DNA from 4 places in the Endozoicomonas sp. ALE010 genome. Region 4 is predicted to be linked to each of the others. Evidence: predicted binding sites of a transcription regulator. Region 4 holds the regulator's gene; each other region holds the start of a gene.
The links. The regulator sigma-54, encoded in region 4, starts transcription at its own class of promoters, with help from an activator protein. The targets are predictions, from matches to a motif close to TGGCACNNNNNTTGCTNT.
Positions count from the first base shown of each region.

Region 1: urtA (urea ABC transporter substrate-binding protein) is a predicted target of sigma-54. The motif match lies at 4,550-4,567, and genes of this name have one in related genera.
Region 2: ACO6UY_RS10200 (sugar phosphorylase) is a predicted target of sigma-54. The motif match lies at 5,795-5,812, and genes of this name have one in related genera.
Region 3: glnK (P-II family nitrogen regulator) is a predicted target of sigma-54. The motif match lies at 1,953-1,970, and genes of this name have one in related genera.

Region 1 is NZ_JBLYNV010000080.1:2,675-10,581, reverse strand. Features, by position in the region: gene urtD (urea ABC transporter ATP-binding protein UrtD) at 1-318, opposite strand, end outside; gene urtC (urea ABC transporter permease subunit UrtC) at 311-1,477, opposite strand; gene urtB (urea ABC transporter permease subunit UrtB) at 1,481-3,127, opposite strand; gene urtA (urea ABC transporter substrate-binding protein) at 3,196-4,425, opposite strand; gene ACO6UY_RS21920 (urease accessory protein UreD) at 4,874-5,764, shown strand; gene ACO6UY_RS21915 (urease subunit gamma) at 5,795-6,097, shown strand; gene ACO6UY_RS21910 (urease subunit beta) at 6,107-6,442, shown strand; gene ureC (urease subunit alpha) at 6,439-7,907, shown strand, end outside.
Region 2 is NZ_JBLYNV010000019.1:18,415-26,321, reverse strand. Features, by position in the region: gene rpsB (30S ribosomal protein S2) at 1-164, opposite strand, end outside; gene ACO6UY_RS10225 (glycosyl transferase) at 421-1,641, opposite strand; gene ACO6UY_RS10220 (HAD-IIB family hydrolase) at 1,674-2,483, opposite strand; gene galU (UTP--glucose-1-phosphate uridylyltransferase GalU) at 2,499-3,323, opposite strand; gene ACO6UY_RS10210 (hypothetical protein) at 3,541-4,299, opposite strand; gene ACO6UY_RS10205 (hypothetical protein) at 4,813-5,571, opposite strand; gene ACO6UY_RS10200 (sugar phosphorylase) at 5,869-7,584, shown strand; gene ACO6UY_RS10195 (hypothetical protein) at 7,735-7,907, opposite strand, start outside.
Region 3 is NZ_JBLYNV010000049.1:26,195-34,101, reverse strand. Features, by position in the region: gene ACO6UY_RS17955 (ammonium transporter) at 30-1,280, opposite strand; gene glnK (P-II family nitrogen regulator) at 1,421-1,759, opposite strand; gene ACO6UY_RS17945 (hypothetical protein) at 2,522-2,695, shown strand; gene ACO6UY_RS17940 (MBL fold metallo-hydrolase) at 2,728-3,717, shown strand; gene ACO6UY_RS17935 (accessory factor UbiK family protein) at 3,787-4,080, shown strand; gene ACO6UY_RS17930 (alpha/beta hydrolase) at 4,151-5,407, opposite strand; gene ACO6UY_RS17925 (response regulator transcription factor) at 5,565-6,257, shown strand; gene ACO6UY_RS17920 (sensor histidine kinase) at 6,238-7,623, shown strand; gene ACO6UY_RS17915 (MipA/OmpV family protein) at 7,678-7,907, shown strand, end outside.
Region 4 is NZ_JBLYNV010000016.1:74,553-82,459, forward strand. Features, by position in the region: gene ACO6UY_RS09320 (hypothetical protein) at 339-1,667, shown strand; gene ACO6UY_RS09325 (PTS sugar transporter subunit IIA) at 1,806-2,255, opposite strand; gene hpf (ribosome hibernation-promoting factor, HPF/YfiA family) at 2,283-2,597, opposite strand; gene ACO6UY_RS09335 (RNA polymerase factor sigma-54) at 2,974-4,437, opposite strand; gene dcuC (C4-dicarboxylate transporter DcuC) at 4,747-6,120, shown strand; gene ACO6UY_RS09345 (hypothetical protein) at 6,210-6,500, opposite strand; gene ACO6UY_RS09350 (ATPase, T2SS/T4P/T4SS family) at 6,612-6,962, shown strand; gene ACO6UY_RS09355 (hypothetical protein) at 6,999-7,208, shown strand; gene ACO6UY_RS09360 (hypothetical protein) at 7,261-7,677, shown strand; gene ACO6UY_RS09365 (type II secretion system F family protein) at 7,656-7,907, shown strand, end outside.

The DNA.
Region 1 (7,907 bases), on a different contig from region 4:
TTCCCAGACCGTCAGGCTTTCAATCACGGAGGGCTTCTGAAACTTCCGGCCAATCCCCATATTGGCGACGTCGGTTTCGTCATAGCGGGTCAAATCCACGTTGCCACGAAAAAACACTTCACCGGAGTCAGGTCGGGTTTTACCGGTCACCACATCCATCATGGTGCTCTTACCCGCACCATTGGGGCCGATAATCGCACTCAGCTCTTTTTCCCGCACCATAAAGGAGAGTTCATTCAATGCCCGGAAGCCATCGAAACTGACCGTGACATTGTTGAGATAGAGCAAGGTGTCGTTGGGTATATGTTTATCAACCATCCACTAACTCCTTTCTCTCAGCTCTGTTGCCCTGCGGATCCCGACGCTCATTGATAAAGCCCGCTATCTGTTGATAAAGACCGACCAAACCTTTAGGCAGCCATAGCGTAGTAATAACAAACAGCGCCCCCAGGGCAAACAGCCAGGCATCGGGCATAACGCCGGTAAACCAGGTTTTTGCGTAGTTAACAACGACCGCACCAATCACCGCACCATAGAGTGTTCCACGACCACCGACGGCTACCCAGACAACCAGCTCAATAGAGTTGATGGGAGAAAACTCACCCGGATTAATAATGCCAACCTGGGGAACATAGAGGGCACCGGCAATACCGGCAAGCACTGCTGACAGGGTAAACGCCACCAGCTTGTAGTGTTCAACCCGGTAGCCCATAAAGCGTACCCGGCTCTCAGCATCCCGCACTGCCACCAGCACCCGGCCATAACGGCTGCTCACCAGCCAGCGACACACCAGGTAACCCAGCACCAGTGCCAGTGCAGACGCCATAAGCAGTACCACACGGGTACGGTCACTTTGCAGGCTGAAACCCAGCAGATCCTTAAAGTCAGTCAGGCCATTATTACCACCAAAGCCAAAGTCATTCTGGAAGAACAGCAGCATCAGGGCATACGTCAGTGCCTGAGTAATGATGGAGAGATAAACACCGGTCACCCTGGACCGGAAAGCCAGCCAGCCAAAAAGGAACGCCAGCAGACCGGGCACCAGGGCGACCATTACCAGGGCAACAGCGAAAGAGTCAAACCCATACCAGTACCAGGGCAGCTCCTGCCAGTTCAGAAACACCATAAAGTCCGGCAGTTCCGGGTTGCCATAAACACCACGGTCTCCAATCTGGCGCATCAGGTACATACCCATGGCATAACCGCCCAGGGCAAAAAACGCCCCATGACCCAGGCTGAGAATCCCGCAGTATCCCCAGACCAGATCCAATGCCAGGGCCAGCAATCCATAGCAGAGATACTTACCCAGCAGAGTAACGGTATAGTTGCTGACGTGCAGGGGAGAACCTTCCGGCATCAATGTGTTGAGCAACACCACCACAATCGTGATTGCCATCACTGACGACAGAAGAAGTTTACCGGCACGATCTTCAAGTAACAGTCGGGATAAAAACCCCTGTTGGAATCCATTAGTCATGTGTCAGCCCTCAACTGCCCGCCCCTTGAGCGCAAACAGCCCCCGGGGTCGCTTCTGGATAAACAGAATGATGAAAACCAATACCAGAATCTTGGCAACCACGGCACCAGCCCAGGGCTCCAGAAACTTATTCACCACACCCAGCCCCATGGCGGCGACCAATGTGCCCCACAGGTTTCCTACGCCGCCGAACACCACCACCATAAAGGAGTCGATAATGTAATTCTGGCCAAGGTTTGGCCCAACATTGGTCAACTGCGACAGGGCGACGCCCGCCACACCGGCAATACCGGAGCCCAGGCCAAAGGTCATGGCATCCACCCGGCCGGTAGGAATACCCATGGAACTGGCCATGGCGCGGTTCTGGGTCACCGCGCGAATATTCAGCCCAAAGCGGGTGTAACGCATCACCAGCAGCAGCACCATAAACACCAGCAGACTGAAACCGACAATGTATAAACGGTTCCAGGTAAGCGACAGCGCCTCATTAATTACCCACGAGCCACTCATCCAGGCGGGGGTTGCCACTTCCTGATTCAGTGGTGAAAAGATCGTTCTTACCGCCTGCTGAAGAATCAGGCTGATACCAAAGGTCGCCAGCAGGGTTTCCAGGGGACGGCCATAGAGATGGCGGATAACCAGCCGCTCAATAAGCACCCCGGCAGCGCCGGCAACCAGAAAGGCCAGGGGTATGGCGATAAACAGGGACTGATCAATCAGTTCCGGGAATACAGACTGAATGACGAACGTCGTATAGGCACCGAGCATCATCATCTCTCCGTGGGCCATATTAATCACGCCCATCACCCCGAAAGTAATCGCCAGCCCGATAGCCGACAGCAACAGCACAGAGCCAAGACTCAAGCCAAAGAAGATATTTTCAGCCACGGTATAGTACTGCTGTCGCTGGTCAATTTCGGTCAGTGCCGTTGTGATGGTTTGTGCCAGCGCGGTATGGTCCGTAGCGGTTACTGCCTCCGCCAGTGCGGAACGAATAAAGGGGTGATCAGAACTGGTGAGCACCTCAACCGCTGCTATTTGTGCACTGATCGAACCCGTCTGCAAGCGATCCAGGGCCAGGGCCATATCCAGGGCATCGATAACTCCCTGATTCTCTTCGCTGGCCCTCATAGTTCTGAGTGTACCCAGCGTTTTGCTATCCAGCGTTTTCAGAGAGGCGTATATGGCATTTATGCGGGTTTGTGGGTCACTGGCTTTCAAGTCCCAGGATGCCAGTGCTGTTTTAATGATTGAGCGCAGTTGATTATTAATTCTTACTTTTTTCAGCGCTCTTTTCTTCACCGTCCCGAGCTCTGAAGCTGTGTCTTTTGACTCCCCTTCGGTAAAGAAAGGATCAAACATCCGATACTGTTTATCCGGTGTCTTTTCGGCGAACACCAGTCGTTTATGCTGTTTCTCAACAAACAGTTTGCCATTGAGCCAATGTTCCAGAATCTGTTGGCTGGACTCGCTGCCTTCTTCCGCCAGGGACGTGATCACAGCTTCCAGCTGTCCCCAGGAACTTTTGCTTAATAATGGTTTAAGGTCTTCGGGCGACACCGCCAACACCGGCCGCGATAAAATCAGCAGCAGGAACAGGAGAAAGCGGGCTGGCAGACTGTGAACCATCTGCCGGAGGTTCTGATTCATAATACATCCTTATACGCCCATTCCTCCCTGACGGAAGGAGGGCACTGATTGTCATATCATCTTATAAATCAGTAGTTCTGGCCGGAGCAGACGCCGGTTTCCAGGTTATAGTTGCCGCATTGAACCGGTGCCGACCAGTCAGCAACAATTTTGGAACTTTCCGGCAGAAAATCGGTCCAGGCGTCGCCAATAACGCCACCTTTGGTTTCCCAGACAATCTCAAACTGACCATCATCCTGAATCTCACCAATCAATACCGGCTTGGTCAGATGGTGGTTGGTATTCATCACCGCTGTGCCACCGGTCAGGTTAGGAACGGTAATGCCATACATCGCTGAACGCACTGAATCAACGTTGGTGGTACCGGCCTTCTCAACCGCCTCAACCCACATATTGAAGCCGATGTAAGTGGCCTCCATCGGGTCATTGGCAACACGCTCTTCATCCTTGATAAAAGACTGCCATGTTTCAATAAATTCGTCATTGGTGTCACTTTCAGCACTCATAAAATAATTCCACGCCGCCAGGTGACCTACCAGTGGCCCGGTATCAATGCCGGAAAGTTCTTCTTCACCCACCGAGAAGGCAATCACCGGAATCTCTTCAGCCGAAACCCCCTGGTTTCCCAGTTCCTTGTAGAATGGAACATTGGCATCGCCATTGATGGTGGAAATCACCGCGGTCTTTTTACCGGTATTACCAAACTTCTTGATATCAGAAACAATGGTCTGCCAGTCTGAGTGACCGAACGGCGTATAATTGATCATGATGTCAGCATCTTTGATACCTTTGCTTTTCAGGTAGGATTCCAGAATTTTGTTGGTGGTTCTTGGATAAACATAGTCGGTACCGGCCAGAACAAAACGGGTGACCGCGCCACCCTCTTCGCTCATCAGGTAATCCACCGCCGGAATGGCCTGCTGGTTGGGTGCCGCGCCGGTATAAAACACATTTTTCGAGGACTCTTCCCCTTCATACTGAACCGGGTAGAACATCAGACCATTCAGTTCTTCCACCACCGGCAGTACCGATTTGCGGGACACGGAAGTCCAGCCGCCAAAAATAACATCGACGTCTTCCTTAACCAGTAGCTCCCTGGCTTTCTCGGCAAACAGTGGCCAGTCCGAGGCCGGGTCAACGACCACTGCCTCCAGCTTCTTGCCAAGCACCCCACCATTTTTATTCTGCTCTTCCACCATCATCAACACGGTATCTTTCAGCGTGGTTTCACTGATGGCCATAGTGCCGGAAAGGGAGTGAAGCACCCCAACCTTAATGGTGTCTGCAGCCTGTGCCATCACTGACCATGACAGTGCGGCAGTAGCCACCGATGCCGTTAAAAAGTTTCTGGATAGTTTGTTTAACCGGTTGTTCATAGCTTCCCCGCTATCTATTGTTCGCTGTTCGTTTCCTGAACAGGGGAGAGCAAAAGGTGTGCCATGGTCAGTTTCGGTGCTTGCACCATGGGAAAGCGGGCTGGGAAAGAGAGCCTCCGCCCTGAATTTTCCAGACCGGCAGGCATTTGCCGGAAACAACAGGGGCCACGCTATATTTTGGCGCGCCTCGCAGGCACATTAACTGATGCTGCACCAAATCAAGGCATTCATAATGACCATTTGGTCAGGTATTATGTCGGCGACAAATGACGTATTCAGTGAAATACTGTGTCTGGCACAGGTTTTGCCATTGATTACAAAAAGATCACCAATAACTGATCCCGGATAAGAACAAGCACAAGGCTGTAATATGCAAGCATCATCGGGTGAGACAGAGAGCAACCAGAGCAGCAGGCCTGATAGTGCCGTGGCATCGTCGTCGGGTTGGCGTGCCGGGATAGACGTAGAACTTAAACACCTGAATGGCCGTACCCTGATGGGGAGAACCCGCCATTATGGGCCGCTGCGCATTCAACGCCCTTTCTGGCCGGAAGGCAAAGACCTGACCCATCTTTATATTCTGCATCCTCCCGGTGGTCTGGTGGCCGGAGATGAACTGGTACAGCGCTTTGCCATCAGAAATGGTGCCCATGGGCTGGTCACAACCCCGGCTGCCGGTAAAGTCTATTTCAACGGCAATGGTCAACTACAAAAACAGACAACGCATATCACGGTCAGCGACTCAGCCTCCATGGAGTGGCTGCCTCAGGAAACCATCCTGTTTAATGGTGCCATTACCGAGCTTGATACCCGCATTGAACTGAGCGGCGATGCGCTCTTTGCAGGCTGGGATATTATCTGCCTGGGTCGAACCGCCAGCGGCGAGCAGTTTACCCGTGGGCAACTCACCCAGCATCTCACCCTGACCCGGGACAGCACACCGCTCTACCTTGACAGGCTCGATTTTGCTGCCGGGTCAGCACTGCCCACGTCCCTTCTGGGGCTCAATAATCAGACGGTTTTTGGCACCTTTCTGATCACCCTGGAAAGCCCGCCAGACTTACCCTGCCTGCACAGCCAGCTGGTCGATAAAGGCTGGCACCGGGTAACCGCCATCACCTGGCGGGCCGGTGTGTTTATTGTGCGTTACCTGGGCGATTCATCAGAGCAGGCCAGAACCATTTTCACCTGGATTTGGGAAGCCGAGAGAGAACGATTCAATGGCCGCAAAGGGTGTCGGCCACGCATCTGGAATACCTAAATTAACGAATAATTAAAGCAGGATCTCACTATGGAACTTACCCCCCGGGAAAAAGACAAGCTGCTTCTCTATACCGCAGCACTGGTTGCCGAGCGTCGTTTAGGGCGCGGGGTCAAACTGAACTACCCGGAAGCCATCGCGCTGATCTCCATGCATATCATGGAAGGTGCCCGTGACGGTAAAACAGTGGCCCAGTTGATGAATGAAGGCCGTGAAGTGATCACCCGTGAGCAGGTGATGGACGGTATTCCGGAAATGATCCACGAGGTTCAGGTGGAAGCCACCTTCCCCGATGGTACCAAGCTGGTCACCGTCCATAACCCCATAGCCTGAGGATTGATCATGATACCAGGAGAAGTGATTGCCTCTGCCGACCCCATTGAGATTAACGTCGGCAGGGAGACCCTGACCCTCTCGGTGGCCAATACCGGTGACCGTCCTATCCAGGTGGGTTCCCACTACCACTTTTATGAAACCAATCCCGCCCTTGCTTTTGACCGTGAGCAGACCCTCGGGTTTCGCCTGAATATCCCGGCAGGGACGGCTGTCCGTTTTGAACCCGGCCAGGACCGACAGGTCGAACTGGTTCGCTATGCTGGCAAACAGACCATTTACGGATTCCGTGGCGAGGTGATGGGCACACTGCCAGAACCAAAACAGCCGGGAGAAGCACAATGACCATCAAACGTACGCAGATGGACCGGCAAACCTATGTGGATATGTTTGGCCCCACCGTAGGCGACAAAGTTCGTCTTGGGGATACCGAACTGTTTATCAGCCCCGAAAAGGATTACACGGTCTACGGGGATGAAGTGAAATTTGGCGGTGGCAAGGTAATCCGGGACGGTATGGGACAAAGCCAGCGGCCCGGTGCTGAGGTTGTGGATACCGTTATCACCAACGCCCTGATTCTCGACCACTGGGGTATCGTCAAGGCTGATATCGGTATCAAACAGGGTCGTATTGAAAAAATTGGCAAGGCGGGTAACCCGGATGTTCAGGAAGGTGTGGATATTATTATCGGTCCGGGCACCGAGGTGATTGCCGGAGAAGGGCAGATCATTACCGCCGGCGGTGTCGATGCCCATATTCACTTTATCTGCCCCCAGCAGATTGAAGAAGCCCTGACCTCCGGTATCACCACCATGCTCGGTGGCGGCACGGGGCCTGCCACCGGCACCAATGCCACCACCTGTACGCCCGGCACCTGGCATATCAGCACCATGCTCAAGGCCGTGGACAGCCTGCCCATGAACATTGGCTTTCTGGGCAAAGGCAATGGCAGCCTGCCCGAAGCCCTGGAAGAACAGGTGCTGGCCGGTGCCATGGGCATGAAACTCCATGAGGACTGGGGAACCACACCGGCTTCTATTGACTGCTGTCTGACAGTGGCTGAGAAATACGACATTCAGGTGGCAATCCATACCGACACCCTGAACGAATCCGGTTTTGTGGAAGACACACTGGCCGCCTTTAAAGGTCGGGTGATCCATACCTACCATACGGAAGGGGCCGGTGGTGGCCATGCACCGGATATTATTAAAGCCTGTGGCGAAAGCTATGTACTACCATCATCGACTAATCCGACACGCCCCTACACCGTCAATACGGTGGATGAGCATTTGGACATGCTGATGGTCTGCCATCATCTGGACCCCAATATTCCTGAAGATGTGGCCTTTGCCGACTCCCGTATCCGCCGGGAAACCATTGCTGCGGAAGATATTCTCCATGACCTGGGCGCTTTCAGTATGATCGCCTCAGACTCTCAGGCCATGGGACGGGTCGGCGAAGTGGTCAGCAGAACCTGGCAGACCGCCCATAAAATGAAAGTACAGCGGGGACTGTTGCCAGAAGATAGCGATGCCGGTGTGGATAACTTCCGGGCTCGCCGCTATATCGCCAAATATACCATCAACCCCGCCATTACCCACGGTATTGCCCACGAGGTTGGTTCCATTGAGCTAGGTAAACTGGCCGACCTGGTGCTGTGGAAACCGTCGTTTTTCGGCGTTAAACCGTCACTGGTGATTAAGGGAGGTGCTATTGCAACAGCACCGATGGGTGACCCGAATGCCTCCATCCCGACACCCCAGCCGGTTCATTACCGCCCCATGTTTGGCTCTATGGGACAGGCCGTTGC
Region 2 (7,907 bases), on a different contig from region 4:
TGCAGAGCGCCATTAAAGGCAGGCAGGGTGTGCTCAAGGTTAATGATATGAATTCGGTTGCGTGCACCAAAGATGAACTTGTTCATCTTCGGGTTCCAGTAACGGGTCTGGTGACCGAAATGCACGCCGGCCTTGAGCATGTCACGCATAGTGACTTGAGTCATGGGAATCTCCTGATTCAGGGTTATGCCTCCAAACACCCCATGTGTTCGACCAGATCATCATCCGTTTAACGGATTAAAACTGGCACCCGGAACCATGTGTCGGTGAATGTGAGATCTTTTATCAACGTTAAGTTTAATGAAGTCCATGCTGCTCAGTCGTGAGACTAACCGCCATGTACCCCATCTTGAAATCGCATCTCGAAATCAAGTGGCGCTTTATACCATACCCGGACAATTTTCGAAACTTTTTCTGCCATCAGCCAAAACGCTGGTTATCTTCTTCAACCGCATCATAAAGTCGCTCCAATATATCCGGAACAGCAGACATAACCCGGTTCCAACTGGGAATAAAGGGACGCTCCATGGGGTTTTCCAGAAAATGCTGACCGGCTTCCATGATATTCCTGGCAAACAACTCAACGGCCCGCTCTTCACTGTCACGATCCACATGCAAACCATTGATCATGGCATCATCATAGTAAGATTCAATAAAGTCCAGGGCCACCCGGTAGTAGGTTGCCTTGATGGTCCTGAAAGTCTCAGTATTAAACTGAACACCATTGGTGGCCAGTTTGCGGAAAATCGCCTTGATGATGTCATGACTCATTTTCGACAGCCCGCGACTGACATCCCCTTCAGACAGCGGCTGATGCTTATGATCATAAATATCCGCAATATCCACCTGACAGAGCCGCTTACTGGAGTAATTGCGCTTAACCTCCGACAACACCCCAATCTCCAGCCCCCAGTCACTGGGAATCCGGATATCGTTAAAGACACTGGTCCTCATGGAGAATTCACCCGCCAGGGGATAACGAAAGCTGTCCAGATATTCGAGATACTCCATCGGCCCGAGAATCTTTTTCAGCGCCCGCAAAAGGGGCGTAACCAGCAGACGGCTGACCCGGCCATTTAACTTATTGTCAGCGATTCGCGCATAATAGCCTTTGCAGAAGTCATAGCTGAAGGCGGGATTAGCAACCGGGTAGAGCAGCCTGGCCAGCAGATCCCGCTGATAGGTAACAATATCGCAGTCATGGAGCGCCACAGCTTCTGACTTTGCCGATGCCAGCACATAGCCGTAACAATACCAGACATTCCTTCCTTTCCCTGGCTCCTTCGGGGCCAGCCCCTTTTCAGCCAGCAGGGCATCAATTGCCTGCAACTTTGGCCCATCCTGCCAGAGAATACGGTGATGCTGATCCAGCCGTCCAAAAAAATCCCTGGCATAGGCAAACTGCTCCTGATCAGCGCGATCAAGGCCAATCACTATTTCAGAGAGATAGCGCACCTGGCTCAGCTCTTCGACAATATGCCCCAGGGCAGGCCCTTCCAATTCTGAAAACAATGAAGGCAAGACCAGTGACATGGGACGCTGGCGGGAAAATGCCAGCAGGTCACGCTCCATATCGTCGGTTGACCGAACTCTCAGATTGTGAAAATTGGTAATTATGCCATTCTGATAAAAGTCACCCATAACCCACCTTTCCTCCACTATTGAAAGTGATTTTATGGCTTGCCAAACATATCAAGTATGGCCTGATTCCAACCCTCAGGACCGACACTGCGGGTTTTAACAACATTCACCAGATGACTCACATCCGGTGCCTGGCCATGCTCCGATCGGATAAGCACCGGATAATCGGCCGCCTCCAGCATCGGCAAGTCGTTCATCCCATCCCCAAGCGCACAGGTTTGCCAGGTCTCTTCCGGATATTCCTGCTGATACCTTTGCAGTAATGCCCGCAAAGCCAGCCCTTTATCCCCTTTCCCGGAAACATGATAAAAGCGCCCTCCTCTCGTCAGATGAAGCCCTTGCGACTCAAGCAACCTGACAAACTCCCGCAATTCTGCATCACCATCACGCCAGATCACCGGCTCACTGGCCTTTCGGGTCATGGCTTTACCCGCCTCATCGATTGATAACCCGGTAACTTCTGCCACCTGATCCCCGGTCAGGTCACCAAAGCCGGTAAACCTGAAACCATGTTTAAGCCGGATATTGGATAAAATTCGCCGTATGCTGCGATAAGGCTGACCATGAAAAAAGTGGGTAAGCCCACAGGAATCCCGGAAATAATCCGCCGGGATCGTCGTCACCATGCCATTTTCACTGATAAATGGCTGATCATTCCCCATCTGTCGCTGAATAACAAGCACCTCTTCCAGCGTTTTACTGGTGTTAAAAATGACCGGTATTTCACGCTCAACCAGCAATTCCAGGGCAGGCTGAGCGGCTGCCCAGCCATAATCATTATGATCCATAAGGGAGCCATCAAGATCGGTAAAAACCAGTATCCTCGGCGCTGTTGCTGCCATCAATAAACCATCCACTCAACCAAAACGTTTTTGATAAATGGCATTGGTGGCCTCGACAAAACCACCCATACTGCCACAGTCAAATCGCCTGCCCTGAAATTTACAGGCAATCACACAACCACTTCTGGCCTGAGACATAATGGCATCTGTCAGTTGTACCTCACCGTTTTTTCCCGCCTCGGTGTTGTCAATAATGTCAAAGATATCGGGGGTCAGAACGTAACGGCCAATAACCGCAAGATTACTGGGAGCCTCTGAAGGCGCAGGTTTTTCCACCATATCCGTCACCCGGATCAAATGCTCATCCAGGGCCTCCCCGGCAATCACTCCATACTTTTCGGTTTCTGCCGCAGGCACTTCCTGTACCGCAAGAATCGTACATCGGAACTGCTTATAGAGATTGACCAGCTGAGCCATCACCGATGGCCCCTTATCATTGACACAAAGGTCATCCGCCAGAATGACACCGAAGGGCTGATCACCTATTAATGTCTGGCCACAGGCAATGGCATGGCCCAGCCCCAGCATCTGATTCTGCCGGGTATACGAGAAGGTACAGGCAGACATCACATCCCGGATCGACGACAGTTTCTCCTCCTTGCCACTACCGGCAATCTCCGCCTCCAGTTCATAGTTAATATCAAAGTGATCCGGTATCGCCCGCTTATTCCTGCCATTAACAAAACCGAGATCCGTTAATCCTGCCTCCATTGCCTCCTCTACCCCGTATTGAATCAGCGGCTTATCAACAATGGGAAGCATTTCCTTGGGCATGGATTTGGTGGCTGGCAAAAAACGTGTGCCATAACCGGCAACAGGAAAGAGGCATTTTGTAATCATTCAATAACTCCGTTTATCACTTGATCTTGAATGCGTTAATACGATGCAGTTCCCATGCCAATGTTACAAGGCACAACTCATGTCAAGAAGGTAAAGAGTGTGAATCAGAGCTTTATTGCTATTTCAGGAGAGGCATTTTGCAATAGCAGGTTCCGGTTTGCTTCTTCCGAGGCTTTCTTTATAGTCGACCCAATCGTTGGGCGGAACCTGCTCTTATCTAATCAGATGTAATACTTATACCCATTCGCCTTTTGTGGTCAGGGTCAGTAGATGTACAGATTATCAACATACCTTTTTGGAGGTCGTCTTCATTGCGAAAAAAGACGAGCGGATTGTAGCCGGTTATGGCATTTGCCTCTCTCAGGTGTTGTATCACACTTTCATGCTGTAAATTTCCCATGACAACTAATCCAGCTGCAATGAAAAAATCTTTCTCAAGCAGACCGGAATGTTTGCCCCAACTTTGTGGATCGTTATTAGATTCACCCATTACTTTACTGATCCAGGGATAATGCTGCATGCTAACCAGTTGTTTCACACTTTCGATAACTTCAGCTATTTTACAGATTTTGATATCTACACGATTATCTTTGTCATAGAAATGAGTTAAATCATGGCCTGATTGCTCTGCTTCGTCTCGGCTATTGACCTCCTGAAATTTCAACCGCGGGTATTGATAGATAACCTGATGGATAAATCTTTTAAGAAAGTCTTTATGACTTTCGTCCTGTGCCTGTGTAATATAGAGAGGCTTTCCAATGGTAGCGACTCCCGGGTATTCGGATATCAGACGCTCAAGCAATTCTTGAACACTCAACTTCTCTTCTATGTCACCTTGGTGAAGTTTGATATGACTCAGCTGTCTTGTGACCAGCCTAACCAGTCCTAACCTGCTGGGAACGGCTTGATCATAATCTGGAGGAGGGGATTTATCAGCAGGATCAACATTTGGTGAACCAGTTGGTGTGACGTTCATTTTTTCTTCCTGTTATCGGGGTCGCAATACACAAAAGTTAAGGGCTGCAATTATGCAGCGGTTCCCACAAAGAAGTCATCTAACCCATTGATAAATAAAGATTAAACCCAAAAAAGACTGCGATACTGTGTTTAAATATTCCATTAAATATCAATGGGTTAGCCTATTTGCGGGAATCGCTGGCAATTATGGCTATTGCCTGGCGCATATTACAAAAATTGCCAAGCGTGATTTCTGACCATTCTGACAAAAAATAGTTCAAAACCTTAAAGTGATATATCGCAAAAAAGTTGGAGATAGCGGGGGGATGTCACTATCATCATTCCGTAAAGGCGGGGCGAATAATATGCCAATGTTACATGGCACAACTCATGCTCCTGATATTAAGAACGTGAATCAAAATCCATAACGCTGCTATTTCAGGAGAGGCATTTTGCAATAGCAGGTTCCGGTTTGCATCTTCCGAAGCTTTCTTTATAGTCGACCCAATCGTTGGGTGAAACCTGCTCTTATCTATGACTTCTGCTTGATAGATCGAATGAATATACCCATTTCCCTTTTGGGGTTAGGGTCAGTAGATCTACAGATTATCAACATACCTTTCTGGAGGCTGTCTTCATTGCGAAAAAAGAACAGCGGAGAGTAGCTGGTACGGGCATTTGCCTTTTTCAGTCGTTTCATCACCCTCTTATGCGATAAATCCACCACGTCAGCTGATCCGGCTGAAATGAATAAATCACCGTTAAGCAGACCGGAATATTCGCCCCATTTGTGTTGATCTTTTCTTAAATGATCGATCCAGGGATATTTGTACATACTGGCCAGTATTTTCACACTTTCGATGACTTCAGATATTTTACAGATTTTGATATCTACATGATTAACTGTGTCATAGAAATGAGTTAGATTATGGCTTGATTGCTCTGCCTCATCTCGGCTATTGACCTCCTGAAATTTCAACAGCGGGTATTGAGTGATAACCTCCAAGATAAATCTTTTAAGAAAGTGCTTATCACTTTCGCCCGGTGCTCGTGTAATACAGGGCGGCTCTTCAATGGTGGCGGCTCCAGGGTATTCGGATATCAGACGCTCATACAATGCTTTAACACTCTGCTTCTCTGCTTGGTCACCATGGTGAAGTTTGATAAAACTCAGTTTTTCCATGACCAGACTTACCAGGCCTGACTTTCTGAGAACGGCTTGAGCATCAGCTGGAGGGCCGGGTTTAAGGGCAGTATCAAGTTGTAATGAACCTGCTGGTGGGACATTCATTTTTTCTTCCTGTTATCGGGATGCACAATACACAAAAGTTAAGGGCTGCCATCATGGTTATTAAATGACGCATATTGCAAAAATTGCCATGTGTAATTTTTGACCATTATGACAAAAAATAGTTCAATACCTTAAAGTGATATATCGCGAAAATTTTTTAGATAACGGGTTATATCACTATCATACACCCGTAAATATGGTCGAATAATATGCCAATGTTACATGGCACAACTCATGCTCCTGATATTAAGAACGTGAATCAGAACACCATAACGCTGCTATTACAGGAGAGGCATTTTGCAAAGCTATCCCCCTATCTTTGCGTCATTTCATCAATCGCTATCCAGGCTTCTTCACATCCCTTATGGTGATCAATCGGATGACCTCGCCAGTATCATCGTCCGCCGGGTTGAGTACTTTCTGCACAACCATGAACCGAAAAGTTTTGACGCCTGGTCAGAGCAGGATATCTATCTGATCACTTATGGCGACAGCCTCACAGAGCATGGGAAACCACCACTGAAAGTACTCAGTGAATTCCTTGGCAGGCACATCCGGCAGCTGATCTCCACCGTGCATATACTGCCTTATTTCCCCTACAGTTCTGATGATGGATTCTCCATCATTGATTATCTGCAGGTTAACCCTGCTCTTGGTGACTGGAATAACGTCAGGGCCATCGCTGAGCGCTATCGGTTAATGACCGACCTGGTTATCAACCACGTATCCCGGGAAAGCCTGTGGTTTGCGGATTTTGTCAGCGGCATCCAGCCTGGGCGGGACTACTTTATTGAGGAAGATCCATCCACAGATCTCACCATGGTCACCCGCCCCAGAAACTCCCCCCTGCTGGTTCCCACCCAGACACGCCGGGGAACCCGCCACGTCTGGGCCACCTTCAGTGAGGACCAGATCGACCTTAACTTCAAAAACCCGGATGTACTGATAAAAATGGTCGATATTGTGCTTTTCTATCTTGCCCGGGGTACCAGCGTAGTGCGTCTTGATGCCATAGCTTTCCTATGGAAGAAGCTCAATACAGCCTGCGTACATCTGCCGGAAACCCACGCCATGGTCAAAGTAATGCGGCTGATTATTGAACAGGTTCGCCCCGGTGCATTACTGATAACCGAAACCAATGTACCTGACCCGGAAAACTTCAGCTATTTCGCCCGGGGCGATGAGGCGCATTTGGTGTACCAGTTTGCACTGCCGCCACTGATACTCCATGCACTAAACCGGGGCACAGAAAAATACCTGGCGCACTGGGCAAGGGCATTACCGGAATACCCTGAGGGTTGCACAACACTGAATTTCACCGCCTCCCATGATGGCATTGGGCTGCGACCGCTTGAAGGGCTCGTCCCCGACAGTGAAGTCGCCGAACTGGTGGACAGCATGCACCGTTTTGGCGGGTTTGTCAGCATGCGCACACTACAGGATCAAAGCGAAAAACCTTATGAGATCAATATCTCTCTATTTGACGCCATGAAAGGCACACGCCGTGGCGAGGATCACTGGCAGGCACAACGCTTTCTCTGCTCACAAATCATTATGCTCGGCATGAAAGGTATTCCGGCCATCTATATTCATAGCCTGCTGGCGACTCCGAACGATATTGTCGGCGTTGAACGATCTGGCCGCACCCGATCCATCAATCGCCGTAAATGGGATATTGAAGAGCTGCGCACAGAACTGGAAAACCCCGTCTCAATGCAGAGCATGGTCTTTAAAACCCTGAAAACCATTATTGGAATTCGCCGAAAAGAGCGCTGTTTTCACCCGGACTGCCCTCAGCAAATCATTGATATCGCACCGGGCATTCTGGCCTTTTCCAGGACTGAGCCCAAAACGGACAGAAGCCTGGTTGCCATTCATAATCTGACGGCAACTCATTTGGACATAAATGCAAAAAAATACCAAGGCCGTCTTGACCTGCTTAGCGGCAAGACCTTTACCTCTGAACAGTTAAAGCCCTATCAAACCCTATGGCTGGTTTCAGGCACCCGGTGATCTCATGGATCGTTCGGCACAGTGAGCGCGTTATCTGGTCATCGCGCCCGGCACGCCCGGGCACATCAGTTTCCTGGTAACGCAGCATATGGCTCAACTTCAGTAGAGGCCAAAGCCCCTGATAAACCAGTAGTTAATAAGCCAAGGATATCAGACTCTACTTGCCCTATCAGTGGAGTCCAGATCCGAAATTTGAACCCGGGTGTTGAAGACCTCTGATTGACTCGATGACACACTGATTGATCTGCTTGCCAGAGAATTTTCCTGTATTGTGCGGCGACGCTCATCGAGTAAGAAAATAATACTCCCTGCTAAAAAGCCTA
Region 3 (7,907 bases), on a different contig from region 4:
TAGTTGTTCAATGTCAGCTTTTACATGCCTCAAGACTTGCTAGTAAACTCCGGATACGCTTCCATACCACACTCAGTAAGGTCAGCACCCTCGTACTCTTCTTCTTCGGAGATACGCAGTCCCATGATTACCTTGATCACACCCCAGACAACCAGGGAAGCACCGAACACCCAGGCGAAGATGCTGCCAATACCCAACAGCTGAGCACCCAGGCTAGCGTCGCTGTTGGTCAGAGGTACCGCCAGCAGACCCCAGATACCCACAACACCGTGGACAGAGATGGCTCCCACCGGATCATCAATACGCAGTTTGTCCAGCGCCAGGATAGAGAAGACAACCAGTGCACCACCAACAGCACCGATCAGCGTTGCACCCAGGGCAGTTGGCGTCAGCGGCTCTGCGGTAATGGCAACCAGACCCGCCAGGGCACCGTTCAGAGCCATGGTCAGGTCAGCCTTACCAAACAACAGTCTGGCAACGATCAGGGCAGCAATAACACCACCGGCGGCACCAGCATTGGTGTTGACAAAAATCTGGGCAACAGCGTTGGCATTTTCAACATCAGCAATCTTCAGCTGAGAGCCGCCGTTGAAACCGAACCAGCCCAGCCACAGGATAAAGGTACCCAGAGTAGCCAGTGGCAGGTTAGCGCCAGGCATGGCATTAACGGAACCGTTAGATGCGTACTTGCCTTTACGGGCACCCAGCAGCAGCACACCCGCCAGGGCAGCAGAAGCACCCGCCATGTGCACCACGCCGGAACCGGCAAAATCCTGGAAGCCAGCTTCGTTCAGGAAGCCACCGCCCCATTTCCAGAAACCCTGTACCGGATAGATGAAGCCCGTCATAAAGACCGCAAACAGCAGGAAGGCCCACAGTTTCATGCGCTCAGCAACGGCACCGGAAACGATGGACATGGCAGTAGCTACGAAGACCACCTGGAAGAAGAAGTCAGAACGCAGAGAGTAGTAAGGTGCATCTTCACCACCACCCAGCACCGACTCGACGCTGTTCTCAGTGCCCAGCAGCGTACCGAACAGAGGCATGATGCCGCCTTCGTTAGCCCCCGGATACATGATCTGATAACCACAGAGCAAGTACATGGTGCAGGCAATGGCAAACAGGGCAATGTTCTTGGTCAGAATTTCAACGGTGTTCTTGGAGCGCACCAGACCGGCTTCCAGCATGGCAAAACCAGCGGCCATCCACATGACCAGTGCACCACACATCAGGAAATAAAAAGTGTCGAGCGCATACGACAGCTGAGTTATATCTTCCACGGGACCCCTCCCAGTAAAATTCACATCTTTTTTATCTTTCTTTTCAGCCCAGGGCTGTATTTAGCTCAAAGCTGTATATCACTGATACTGCTCGGCGATGTCATCAGTGGCTGCTGATGAGTCATGCCTTTGACTGGCACTTAAATAGCGTCGATGCCAGTCTCTCCGGTACGGATCCGAATAGCCTGCTCCAGAGAGGTCACGAATATTTTTCCGTCACCGATTTTGCCGGTATTGGCGGCATTGGACACTGCTTCAATCACCTGATCCAGCAGATCATCCGAGATAGCCACTTCAATCTTTACCTTTGGCAGAAAGTCCACAACATACTCTGCACCGCGATACAGTTCGGTATGGCCTTTCTGGCGACCAAAGCCCTTGACCTCTGTCACAGTAATACCCTGAACGCCGATATCAGAAAGCGCTTCCCGCACGTCATCAAGCTTGAACGGCTTGATAATGGCTGATACTAACTTCATGCATTATTCTCCTGGCTCTACTTAATATTCATCCGGGAGGGGTGACCTGGATGCGATAGCTTCCAAAGTCTACGCTTTTCCCTTTGTGTTACAACCGTCTGTTTTATTTCCCGGCCTGTAAAAGGAAAAACCAACCCTGCCAGTCTTGATTTCAGGCATCCCGCCCGGCACTGGTTAAATGGTTACTCCTGTCTAAGCAGGCTCTGTGCCAGTTTTTATCTATCCCCATAAATGGGCATGGTTGAAGGTTTCATGGACTCAAATGAGCGGCGAAATCGGATACGCACCCATTTGATGCACTAAAACCTAATCCCCCACCCAAAAAAGCGCACCAAAGCAGTGCATTCATCAAAAAATCCTACAACTACCCAGACTTGATGCCTCATCACAGAGCAGCTGAGTCGATTGTAATATCAGTACAGAAAAGCGCGAATACCTACAGTGCCATACTGGTCATGGCCGCCCTCAGTAGGTGTAGTTGCGAGGCCTGGCCATGTTATCACTAAAGAAACTCACCAACCGATACCTGACTATTGTCGTTTAATATAGTGGCAATAGCTGATCGTCCCTGAGAAAAACCACTGCCGCCGCCGGTGATCGTCACATTTTTCATGGCATTCCCTCCCCCGCTTTTTGGTTATTGGGGTGAGCCTATCTCTCCCAAAACGTCTGTTCAGCGCGGGGCGACAATAGAGCGCCTTTACCTCACCGGCGGCATGTGATAAATCCTACTGGCAAATAATAAGGCAGGGAAAAATACCGATGGCAAATGATATACGCAATGTATTGCACACCTTTAACGATGCGTTTTCCAATCAGCGCCTGGATGAGGTCATGGACTATTTTGTATTTGACGACGATTTAAACATTGTCAGCAAACAGAGTTATGGCCGTGCGGCGATACCTAAATTTGTCCGAGGTGTTGCTCCGCGCTAAATTGATTAACAAAATAAGATAGGGTAGCTGCGGTGAATCGCTCAAAAAAACATCATCTGCCGAATGGCGGCTTTCGCAATAACGATGCTATGCAAATGCATCATCGCTCGTTATGGAACATCTTGAAATGGAAAATCACCGAGGCACTGCCGGAGAAAGTTTCTATTCCGGTGGTAGACGATGATTATTCGGTCTTTGAGAATTCAGATAAATCCCTGACCAGCTGGATTGGTCATGCGACCTTTTTAATTCGCCACCAGGGGATGAATATCATTACCGACCCACACTTTTCTGAACGAGCGTCTCCTGTACAGTGGGCTGGCCCCAGGCGCTACTCTCCACCAGCGATCGATATTGCTGCCTTACCCCACGTGGATGTGGTGGTGATTTCTCACGACCATTACGACCATCTTGATCGAAACTCAGTATTAGCCATTCAGAAAAAACAAAAAGACAATCCACCCCTGTTTATGCTGCCCCTGGGCTTAGGCCAATGGTTCAGCAAACATGGTATAGCTAACTGGGTCGAGCTGGACTGGTGGGAATCCCATACCCATCGCGGCTGGACATACACGGCAGTACCTTGTCAGCACTTCAGTGGCCGTTCAATATTTCCGGATCGAACGCTCTGGTGTGGCTGGGTATTTGAAGCGGCGACTGAAGCAGCTGAACCGGGTAAACGCTTTTATTTTGCCGGGGATACTGGCTACAGTTCAGATTTTAAAGCCATTGGTGAGCACTTCGGCTACATGGATATGGCCATGGTGCCGATTGGTGCCTACGAGCCACGCTGGTTTATGAAAGAGATCCATGTCAATCCGGAAGAAGCCGTGCATATCCACAACGATGTTGGCTCACGCCTGTCGCTGGCGATGCACTGGGGCAGCTTTATGCTAACCAATGAGCCGATGTTGCAACCACCGGAAGATCTGCAGCTCGCCAAACAGCAGCATGGCGTTGCCGATAACGATTTTATTGTGATCAAACCCGGAAAGATTACGGCTTTATTTGAGCAATTATAAGTTCCGGATCGTTACCTTGCTGTTATTGCGGTATCCTTCTCTTTTCTGACCATCAGCCAAGCGATAACCATGATCGATAAAGCCGCCCTGATTAATACCATCGCCGCCAAAGCCGGTGAACTCTTTAACGGTGACAAAAGCCAGACCCGGGAAGATATCGAAAAAAATATCAAGGCACTGGTGGGCAGTGCCCTGTCAAAACTGGAGCTGGTCACCCGTGATGAGTTTGATACCCAGGTTGCTGTTCTGAGGCACACCCGAGAGCGCCTTGAAGCGCTGGAAAAAGAGATGGAAGCATTTAAAGCAGAACAAGAAGTCCCGGAAGACAGCAGCAACGATAACCAGCAAAGCGCTGACCATTAATCACTCTCCAGCCTCTGCGCCTGCGGCTTAAGACAGGCGCCAACTTGTGAACTACCCTGAAATAACTTTGTCAGATCCTTTCAGTAATAAAACGGTATATTTTATTTTCCGCTTCTGCACCTTCCGGGCAGTGACCCGCTTCACCGAAGAATGCTATTTCACTATCAGAAGACATTGCCGCCGTCGCTCTCATATCTTTCGGCGAAGCTACCGGGTCATCTTTGGTATTAATCACCAGCAACGGTACACTGGTGTGGGGTTTACCATCAAAGTAGCCCTTGGTTTTCAGTGACAATGGAATGGTATACCGCCCCGGATTTTCAAGCCCTTTATAAGTCAGCCCCTGACGTGCAAAAAAGGAATCGACACTCATTGCCGGCAAATATTGCAACTTTTCAGGTTGAGTCAAAACACCATCTACCAGCGCACAACGTGCGACCACAGCCTTAAGTTCAGGGGTAGCAACAGTGAACTCCATTAAACTCAGACCACCCCCGGAAGATGACAATGCCGCCACCCGTTTTTCATTCAGAAGCGTTGAGTTGTTCACGTAAGCCAAAGCGGCATTATGTGCCTCAGCTTCTGTACCCGGAGAAACTTTTAATGCCCTGTTCAGGCCACCTCCGGGAATATCAAATGTAATGACCGCATAACCGGTGTCTGTATATTTTTTAGCACTCTGAAAGTGCTCAACCAGAGTTTTGTCTACGCCTCCGGTCCAGAGAACAACAGGCAGTTTTTTGTCGTTTTCTGCCAGCTGTCTGGGTAAATGCAAAAGCCCTTTGATACTGCCGCCCTGCGACAGAGGCATATCAATGATGGCGATGCGCTGCCCCATTTTCAGCCCTGCTTTCACGTAATAATCAACGGCATTTCTCAATGCCGCCTGCTCATGATCGCTGAGAAGGTTCGGATAAGAGGCGGTTAAATAGAGTCCGGATACTCGTTGTAAAAGAGCGGCAGTCTGAGCTGAAGGTGGCTGTTGAGACGCTACTTTCTCTGCATGCCGGGTCCATTCGTAAGTCCATTGACCGGGGCCATATACCGTTATAGAGTCCCGCAGTGGACCACTGCTATTGATCCGTGGCAGTACGGCCTCAAAGTCACTCCCGGTAACCCCGAGCGCTTTCCAGTCCGACAGCCTCAGTTCACGATACCAGTGCTCCTGATCACTTGACTCGACTTCACCGCCACGAAACTCTTCGTGCTGCTGAAGATTAGTGTCTGATGCCTTATTCTGTAACGCCGTGGGTTGAATGCCCCCCGTGCATGCAGCTAATGCTGCAAACAAAGGAGTTAACAGCAACAGCCTTTGAGTCCTTTTCATTTTATTAACCTGCATTGTTTACCATGATTTCCGCTCAACCTTATAAGTACTTTTGTGAACAAGTCGTGAAGTAGTAAGCTTCACAAAATGTTCACAGGCCACATGATATCCAGAGCCTTCTCTTTTTTTTCCGTTAAGCCATGTTATCCGTTAAGCCATGCGTATATTAATCGTTGAAGACAATGCTGATATCACCGCCAGTATTGCCGACTATCTTGAATTCAAAGGTCATCAGTGCGACTACGCCTATGATGGCATGTCCGGCCTTAACCTTGCGACCAGCCATGAATATGATCTGTACATCTTTGATATCGCCATGCCAAACATGGATGGTCTGGAGCTATGCCAGGTTCTCAGAGGGCACCGGAAAGATAAAACTCCGGTCATTTTTCTGACCGCCCGGGATACACTGGAGGACAAACTGGCGGGTTTCGCCTCCGGAGCCGATGACTATCTGGTGAAACCTTTTGAACTGAAAGAGCTCTACGCCCGCCTGGAAGCGATTAGCCGACGTTTAAGCACTCATTCCTCCACGCTCAATCTATCTGACCTGACAGTAAATATTGATACTCAGGAGGTTCATCGACAGGGGGAAAAAATTCAGCTCTCTCCTAATAACTTCAAGCTATTAAGAGTACTCATGGAGCACTATCCAGCAGCAGTTTCCCGCAAAACTCTGGAGTATCAGCTTTGGGGAGATGAACTGCCCGACAGTGACTCCCTGCGCAGCCACATCTATAAACTTCGTCAAAAAATTGATAAACCCTTTGGGCAACCCCTGATTCAAACCGTTCCGGGCTGGGGCTTTCGGATGGCTCAACAGGAAGGTGATGATGAAACTGGTCAATAGCCTTCGGTTCCGAATACTGGCAGCCTGTCTTATATTCGGGTTGATAGCCAACGTCATCTTCAGTCTGTTTCTGTTCGTCGCCTTTGAAACAGGGGAAGACACCATGTTTAACTGGCAGATAGCCAATGAAGCAGAGCAGTACCGTTCTCTTTACCTGGATCATTTCGAGGTATTAAAACGCCTGAACACAGTGGGCACCTGGAAGGTCGGCAATGACTCGCAGTTACTGGCTTACCTGGGCCATGACGCTTTAACAACGGAATCACTTTCTGACTCCCCATACATTGATGTCTATGTTGATACCAGTCAGCAAGGCTTTGAGATTTTTGAATACACCCACGATCAAAAGGTTTTTCAGATCGTTCGGTCTCCTCTACCCCAGAGTTATGGATCAGACACATTTTTTTATTACTTAATCGATATCAGCCAGTTTGACCGGGGCCAAAGCGACACTCCCTGGAAAATAGCACTCTCTATTGTTGTTTGCAGTCTGGTTATGCTGGGTCTGGCATGGATAACTGGCTTGCAGGTCAGCCACTTCGTGATTGCGCCATTGACCCGGCTGAAACAGGATCTGGATACCCTGGATTTCTCCAGTGAACAACAGCTGGCAGGCGACTATTACCACGATGAAGTGGGCGCGGTAGCCCGATACATTAATAAACTGCTCCTGCGCATCAGCAGGATGATAGATCGGGAAAAACAATTCACCCGGGATGCCAGCCATGAATTGCGGACACCGATTACTAACATTGCTATGGCTTCCGAAATTCTGCAACTTGCTGTCATTGATAACCCCGGTATTCAGCGCCCATTGCAACGAATAACCCGTGCCACTGAAGACATGAAAAATCTAATAGAGAGTTTTCTTCAGCTCAGTCGTGAAGAGTCGATCTGTGAAGCAACTCAAACCATCAGCTTGCACACCACGGTAGAGCAATCCCTGGATCGGCATCAATACCTGGTAGCTCACAAACCCGTCACACTGCATAATCAGGTGCCGACCTCGGTCACCGCCTCTTTGCCTCCGGTCATATTCAGTATTATGCTGGATAACCTGGTGCGTAACGCCTGCCAGTACACAGACTCTGGCGAAGTGACCATTTTTGCTAATGACAGCAGGCTATGGATACAAGACTCTGGACCAGGATTTAAAGATGAAGCCATTCCCCGTTTACTGAAACCCTGGGAAAAAGCACACGTCAGTGGTCTGGGGCTGGGATTGAGCATTGTTGCACGAATCTGTCAGGCACGACACTGGCGGCTGGAGATTAACAACCGAAAACCCGAAGGGGCCGACACGCCATCAGGAGCCGTCATCAAGATACTGTTTTCACAACCTGTTCACAACGCAATCACAAACTGATCACTCTCATGATCTTATCATCGTTGCCAGTTTTGACAGCAACGGATGACAATAATGACTGTACGATCAATTGCGACTGCAGCCAGTCTGCTGGCCACTTTTGGACTGGCCAGCACTGCCCATGCCGCAGAAAATGACTGGGAAATGATCCTGGGCCTGGGTGCCTCCCATGAGAGCAGCATTTATAAAGGTGTGGATGGCGAAACCAATCCTCAACCCATTGCCCACATTGAGTATGGTGATTTCTGGGTGCGTGGAGAACAGGCGGGTTACACGCTCCTTGA
Region 4 (7,907 bases):
AAGAAGCCTACCGGATACCGTTGACCTGAGGTGGAAAAAGCAAATCGATGGCCAGGGTATCCGGAGTTGCTGGCAATCCTGTTAATCAAAATGTGTTTAATGGCTGACAGCGTCTGGTTGCGGGATTCTATCAGGGTGCGGGATATGGGTCAGGCTATTGGTTTTTCCTGATTCTAATGAGTGCGGGAAACTCTGTTAGTGCTTCTGACAGTGCTGTCATTCATTTAATGGGAGAATAATCCTAGAGTTTAAATCACAAGTAAACCAGTGAGAGAGGTTAATTAAATAATCTCTCTTAATTATATGAAACAATCCTATCTTGTTAAAGGAGTAACATCATGGACGCACCACTGACTAAACCACAATTTCTCGCAATTACTTATCAACCATTAGTTGAAACTACTAAACGTCAATTAGTTGAAACGACTAAACATCCATTAGCTGAAAAAGCTTCTCAACCAGTTCCAGTTCCGGGTCCGCGTGAAAAAGATCAGGTACCTGATGATTTTGGCAGGTTCTATAACCGCATGGTAAGGCCACTGGAAAGAAAGTTTGAAGATGGTCAGCCAAAACCAATATTTGTTATTGGCGGTCGGGATAAAGCCGAAGATAAACTGGCCAAAAGCCACATGGCCTACCTTCAGCGCAAGGCTGATGCTATGCAGAATATCAAACCGGTTATTGATTCTGTTGTCCAGACAGAACAGGAAAGCCCCATAGAAAGCGACACCAGTCCCAAGGTGGAGGTCATGCAGGACGAACCGGCTTTGGAACCTGTTCCTCAGACAAATTCGGAAAGCTCTGAAGACAGCTCCTGTGGCTTCTTCAAAAAGCTGAAGCACTGGGCAATTAAAGTTGTCAAAGTTGTTTACAAATATACCGGTCTGAAATTTATTGTTGAGGCAATCAAAGGTAAGGATAAATCTGAACCTGTCGCTGATACCGTCAATACCCAGGATGAAGCTGTCGCTGATACCGTCATAAGCCAGGATGAAGCTGCAGTGGTGGCTGATGTTGTCAAAAGCAAGCGTAAACCTACACCTGTTGCTGATTGTGTCAAAAGAGTGCTTGAAGCTAAAATTGCTACAGTTGATGTGATGAAAGCCAGAGGGCTGGCCCTTCAGCCTGACAGGGCTAAAATGCTTCATGATCTTAAGATTGTACAACGCTTACGAGGTGTTGTTGCACCGATTACACCACGTACCGCAGAGAGTTCGCCTTGCTCCGGGCAGGATAGTTACGATCTTTCCGGGCTTCACCGTGCGAGTACTGTCTTCGCTGAAAAAAGAGATAAAAAAGCCTTGGAGAACATTGCTGAAATTGAAAAGAAACGAGCTGAGGTTGAAGCCAACAAAGCAAAAGAAAATTTTGCCAAGGAAAAAAAGGCTTCATATAGAAATAAATTAATAAATCCTGGGTTAAAGTATGGCAAAGATTGGGTGGCCTACAACTTTTCACGAAAGCAAGAGTCTACTGAAGTGCAGAAGGCCAAAGAGGCCAGGGACATCAAAATGGCCGAGGATCATAAGCGACAGGATTCTCAAAGCCCTGTGTCTGAAACCCCGATTGTTCCATCAACTGTTTCGCCAGTCACTAAAGAAGATCCAAAGGCCGACAGGTATGCAGCAATTCGTGAGCTTGATGAGCAACTTAAGGTTCAACGGTAATTGGCTAAAACCCTGTAAGCCGCAATGCATTTTGTCCGGGACTCAAAGAAGTGTGTTAACAACAAAAGATAAGAGCATTGTGATCAGTTGAACCTTTCAGGCCATCATTACCTATGATGGCCTTTTTTGTCACGTTATTCACTGTTCACTCATAGTACGATAGAGCATTGTCGTATTGGTAGCCGAACGTATTTTCTGAAGGGTCAGGGCAGAATGAAATCGCCCGGCCAGCGTCCTTAAAATTTCAAGATGTTCCTGGTTTTCGCCTTCTGGCACGATCAGCGCGAATACCAGATCAACGGGCTCACGGTCCACCGCATCAAAATCAACCGGTTCCGCCAGTCGTATAAAAAGACCGATAGGCTCCGGGCAGGCTTTGCAACGACAGTGGGGAATAGCCACGCCATCACCCAGTCCGGTGGTGCCAAGACGCTCCCGGGCAACCAGCGCTTCAAACAGTTCTTTGGCATTGATTTCGGGGGCATCGCTGCTGATGCGTTCAGCGATAAATTCCAGGATTTTCTTTTTGCTGGCCCCGTGCACCCCGTCAAGGGTGCGCTCGGGGGTTAGGATGCGGTGAATAATCATGCTGAATAAGAATGGCAACCTGATAAATCAAAGGGCATGGCCACTGGCACCCTGTTGCCTGTCCAGGGCTTTCTCTTTTCGTTTAACCAGCTGCCGATCCAACTTGTCCGAGAGCAGGTCAATGGCTGCGTACATGTCTTCGTGCTCGGCGGTGGCATTAATCTCGGCCCCGCGGGTATGCAAAACGGCTTCTGCTTTCTGCACCAGCTTTTCGACGCTCAGGGTCACCTGTACATTGGTGATATGGTCAAAATGTGAACCAAGACGCTCCAGTCTTTTGATCACATAGTCGTGCAGAGCTTCTGTTACCTCGACATGATGCCCACTGATGTTGACTTGCATGTAACGCTCTCCTGAATCCCATTATCCAGATAATCACCAGTCCGCGGGATTTTTCGTACTGGCTGAGTTCGATTCTATCACTGTCGGTGCAGCTTGGAATGCCCTGAGACAAAAAAAACTGCTTTTTGAACGGTGTATCAACGGAGCTTGTGTAAAAAATTCCGGAACACTGTTTCAATGTGATTGATGGGCGTCCCTTATCAATACCTATCAATGACATCCAAACTCCATTCGTCCTGAGCGGAGTCGAAGGGCGTAAGCACCATGCCCTGAATAAAGACTGTGCCAATCACCTTCCGTCCGTGCATCCAAGCGGAGCCGAAGGACGCTCAGGGTAAACGGAGATTGCACACATCAAACTCCTCAAAATGATGTACTAAGGCACTAACTGCTTACGCTCATTGGATGGCGGAATATTCATGGACTCACGGTATTTGGCAATGGTGCGCCTTGCTACCTTGATGCCCTGATCCCCCAGAATCGCTGCAATTTTATTGTCACTGAGGGGCTTGCGCGGTGTCTCTTCAGCAATAAGTTTGCGGATATGGGCCCGAATGGCCGTGGAGGAACACTCCCCCCCTTCCGTGGTGCTGACATGGCTGGAAAAAAAGTACTTCAGCTCGTAAACACCCCGGGGAGTATGCATGTACTTCTGAGTAGTGACCCGGGATATCGTCGACTCATGCATCCCCACCGCCTCGGCAATATCCGCCAGCACCAGGGGTTTCATGGCTTCATCCCCTTTTTCCAGGAACTCCTGCTGATAGGTAATAATCTGGCTCGCCACTTTCATCAATGTTTCATTGCGACTTTGCAGGTTTTTCAAAAACCAGCGGGCTTCTTGCAGATGGTTCTTCATGAACACATTGTCGCGGCTGTTATTGGCTCTCTGAACCATGGACGCATAATTATTATTAATACGCAGTTTGGGCAGGGCGTCGGAATTCAGTTCCACCGTCCAGCGTTCCCTGATTTTCCGGACGGATATATCCGGAACCACATATTCGGCTTCTGTCTGATCAATGGTGCTGCCGGGTTTTGGGTGGAAGCTCTGAATCAGGCTGAGGGCTTCTCGCAGCTGGTCTTCTTTCAGTTTGGCATGACGCATGATGCTGGCATAATCACGGGTGCCAAGGGACTCAAGGTAACGGGTGAGCAGTTTTTCTGCATTGTTGAAATGGGGTGTTGAGGGCGGCAGCTGACGAAGTTGAACCAACAGGCACTCTCTAAGGTCAACACTGCCACAACCCACCGGATCGAATTGTTGCACCCGGTGTTGCAGCACATGGATCTCTTCAATCTCCAGATCGTCCAGTTGGGATTGAAGAGAGACAAACAGGTCATCCAGCGTGCAGGTTAAATACCCATCCGGATTAACCGCCTCGATGATCGCCAGACCAATCAGCCGGTCCCGGTCGCTCATGGGCACCATATCCAGTTGCCATTCCAGGTGATCCTGAAGTGACTCCACAGCGGAGGATTTTGCCAGGGGGTCATAATCATCGTCACCGCTGCTGGCCGGCAGGCTGGAATACACGTCGTCCCAGGCGGAGTCCACGGGCAGTTCATTGGGAATGCTGTCTGACCATTCCGCCATCTCCTGAGGCTCAGGTTCTGAGGCTTTTTCGCTCAGATCAACGAGCTCTTCCCGTCCTTCAGTGCTGCTGGCGGTGTCCTCTGTCTGGCTATCGTCGGACTCCAGCATGGGGTTGGACTCCAGGGCCTCCTGAATCTCCTGCTGAAGATCCAGGGTCGATAGCTGTAGCAGCCGGATGGCCTGTTGCAGCTGCGGCGTCATGGTCAACTGCTGGCCCATCTTGAGCTGTAAGGAAGGCTTCATAGGCAACCGTATACCTTTACTTCGTTGTCCGTGGAGGCTGCAGAGGCTTACTCTCCATGTGCGGCTGATTATAAACCCATAGACGTTTCTGAAACCATAGCTTTAGCAAAAAATGTGCAAAGATTGAATACGATGAAATTACGTGTGTTTTTGTGTGGCTTATAAGCGCTTTCCGCCTTTAAAGTTCGGTCATAACGACTGTCAGAATGGTTAAAAAAAACTACCCGATCATTATTTGACATTGGTCATTTACAACCAAAAGTTCAAGAAATAACCTGCGCGAAATTTAGCCATTTTCAGGATTCCCCTGTGGATATACTCATCGTCATACCCGTAGTTGCACTGGTTATATACGCCATCGTGAAGAACTACAGTGCATCAGCCTCGCTGGCTATTGCCGGTATTGTCCTGCTAAGTGCCGCCGCGTTGATGGGGATAAAAGACATTCTGCCAGCGGCCAAGGCCACCGGTTTTATCCCCTTTGACCTGTTTCAACTGATGAACACGGTATTCAGCTTCCGCATGGCCAGCCTGGGTCTGACCATCATGGCCTGTGGTGGTTTTGCCAGCTACATGTCCCATATCGGTGCCTCAGAAGCGCTGGTTCGACTGGCCGTTAAGCCCATCAGCCGTTTTCGCTCACCTTATATGGTACTGGCACTGTGTTATCTGCTCAGTGTTGTGCTGCAAATGTTCGTCACCTCGGCAACGGGTCTCGGTTTGCTGTTGATGGTGACGCTGTATCCGGTGCTGAGAAATATCGGTTTAAGCCCGGCTTCAGCGGTTGCCGTGATCGCTTCTCCGGCGGCGTTTGAAATCGGTGTCACCCAGGTGAATGCCAACTTTGCCGCCAGCCAGTCCGGACTGGAAATTACCGAATACTTCCTGGATTATCAGGCCTGGATCACCGTCCCCATGGCGCTGGTGGCGGCGGCCCTGCACTTTGTCTGGCAGCGTCGGTGTGACCTGAAAGATGGCTACAGGGTTGCCGAGCATGTGGGCGAGGGCATCGAACATACAGACGGTGACAAGAAAGACCCGGCCCCGGCATTCTATGCGCTGCTGCCCATGATTCCTTTCTTCCTGTTGTTGATCTTTTCCAAAATGATGGTGTCGTCCATCAAAATGAACCTGGTCATGGCCATGCTGATCAGCGTATTTGCCGGCATGTTCTGTGAAGTGATCCGTACCCGGAAAATGAAACAGTCCCTTGATGGCTTTGATCAATTCCTCAATGGTATGGGTGCTGTTTTTGGTCCGGTGGTAGGTCTGATTATCGGTGCTGAAATTTTTGCCACAGGGTTAAAACATATTGGTGCCATTGACTCCCTGCTCGGTTCTGCCCAGGGGCTGGGTATCGGTGCTGCCGGTATGACGCTGTTTATGGCCATGCTGATTGCTGTTGCGGCCATTATGATGGGCTCTGGCAATGCAGCCTTCCTGTCATTTGCCACCCTGGCACCAGAAGTTGCCAAAAGCTTTGGTGTGCCTGCGGTGGCCATGCTGCTGCCCATGAACTTTGCCGCTTCCATGGGCCGTTCCATGTCCCCCATCTCGGCGGTCATTATGGCCTGTGCCGGTATTGCCAAAATCTCACCGTTTGAAGTGGTGAAAAGAACCTCGGTACCGATGATTGGTGCGTTTGTGGTTGGTATGGCGCTGCATCTGATTTTGTTTGTCTGATCCTTTTCTCCCCCGCCTGGCGGGGGCGTTTTTTTAATATGATCCTGCGTTGCTCTAGTTCAGGAAAGCCCTGATACCCGACATCCCGCTCAGTGCAGCATGGGTACCAACGCTTTTCCACACTGGGTTGTCTCAAAAGCCGCAGTGAGTTGACTTGGTAGATAAAAGTGGGTGTCCTTTTCTCCACTAGCAAAAACTCCAACAAATACTCCGGCTAAGAATTGGTCAAAACCTACCGCCTTAACAACGTACAATAGAACAGCTACACCGTAAAAAACATACATTGCGAGAAACCGCTTACCTTGTAGCATTAATATCAGAACCACTAACGCTGTTGAGAACTGAATCGGGTAATCGAAAAATAGATTCATAATTTCCATGTGTATTTGTGCTTAAGGCAAAAAAGGCAGGCAAGAAACAAAAAAGTTCAGTTTAAAAAAATTCAAGGACACGCATATTTCATTGCCCGCTTTCCAGAGGTAAATTTATGGGTGTCCTATTTTTTACAGCAACCCCATGTGTTGCGGCTGGAAAGTCGCCCCCCCAATATTGAAGGGGAGGGGGAAGTGACCCTGCGGGATCTGGTGCGCAACAGTCTGCGGATGCGACCGGATCGGATTGTGGTGGGCGAGGTGCGGGGGGCTGAGTTTATCGACATGCTGACCGCCATGAATACCGGCCATGACGGTTCCATGACCACACTGCACGCCAATTCACCGAGGGATGCCGTACGACGACTGAAGAGTATGGCGGCCATGAGTGGTATGGGGCTGGATGGTGATGTCGTGGTAGAGCTGATCGCTTCAGCAGTGGATGCCATTATCCAGCTGGAACGCATGTAAGACGGCGTTCGTCGTGTTGTAAGTGTTCAGGAACTGGTGGGCATAACGCATGGGGATATTGTCCTGCGGGAAATCAGCCGGTTTGAGCGTTCAGGGGCGGGTGTGGATCACGTTGGTAAGGGAGAACGAAAAGGTGTTGCTGGTGATTTTATCAGCACCGGCTATCGGCCCCTCTTTATGGACAAGCTGGAAGCCCGTGGGCTTGGCTGTGACGATAAGATTTTTGCTGAAGGGGTTTTATCATGAACGATGTCATGGGCAGTGCCATGAAAGATCATAAACAGAGGAGGGACTGGTTATGTCTGGCTCATTAAGTCTATTGCTGGCCATGACCTTTATGGCGGTCTTTATGGTCAGTATTGCTGTGCTGCTGCTGGGTCCACGACACCAGTTGCAGAAGCGGCTGCACCACCATCTTGAGCAGATGGGGGGCGATCAGCCGATGCACCAGGTGCTGCGCAGACGTTATGTGGAGCAGTTACCGCCCTGGCTGCAAAAGGTGGAACAACATCCTCTGTTGGCTGGGCTGGATCTGCTGCTACTGCAAGCCGGTAAAGGGAATCGTGCACTGGAACTGATGGGCATCTGCCTGGCCATTGCACTGCTTTCCATAACGGTTTTACTGATGCTGGATGTTGGCTGGCCGCTGGTGATGGTGCTCTCCCTGAGCAGATGCTGGACTAACTGCTGCTGGTGCGGGGTATTGGCCTGTTGATGGTGGCGTTATCCATTGGTCTTGTGTCGTATTTATTGATCTCCAGGCTGAAAAGGCCTGCAAAAGCGATGGTGCCGGAGGGTGCCCCGGTGGCTGTGTCCGCTGTGGCTGGCAGCCGCTCCATGGAGTGGTTATCACCGGCCCGCAAGTATCTGTTGCCAGCGGATGAAAAAGAGCAAATAAGTGTTAGTCGACGTTTATTACAGGCAGGGTTTGATCAGGAACAGGCA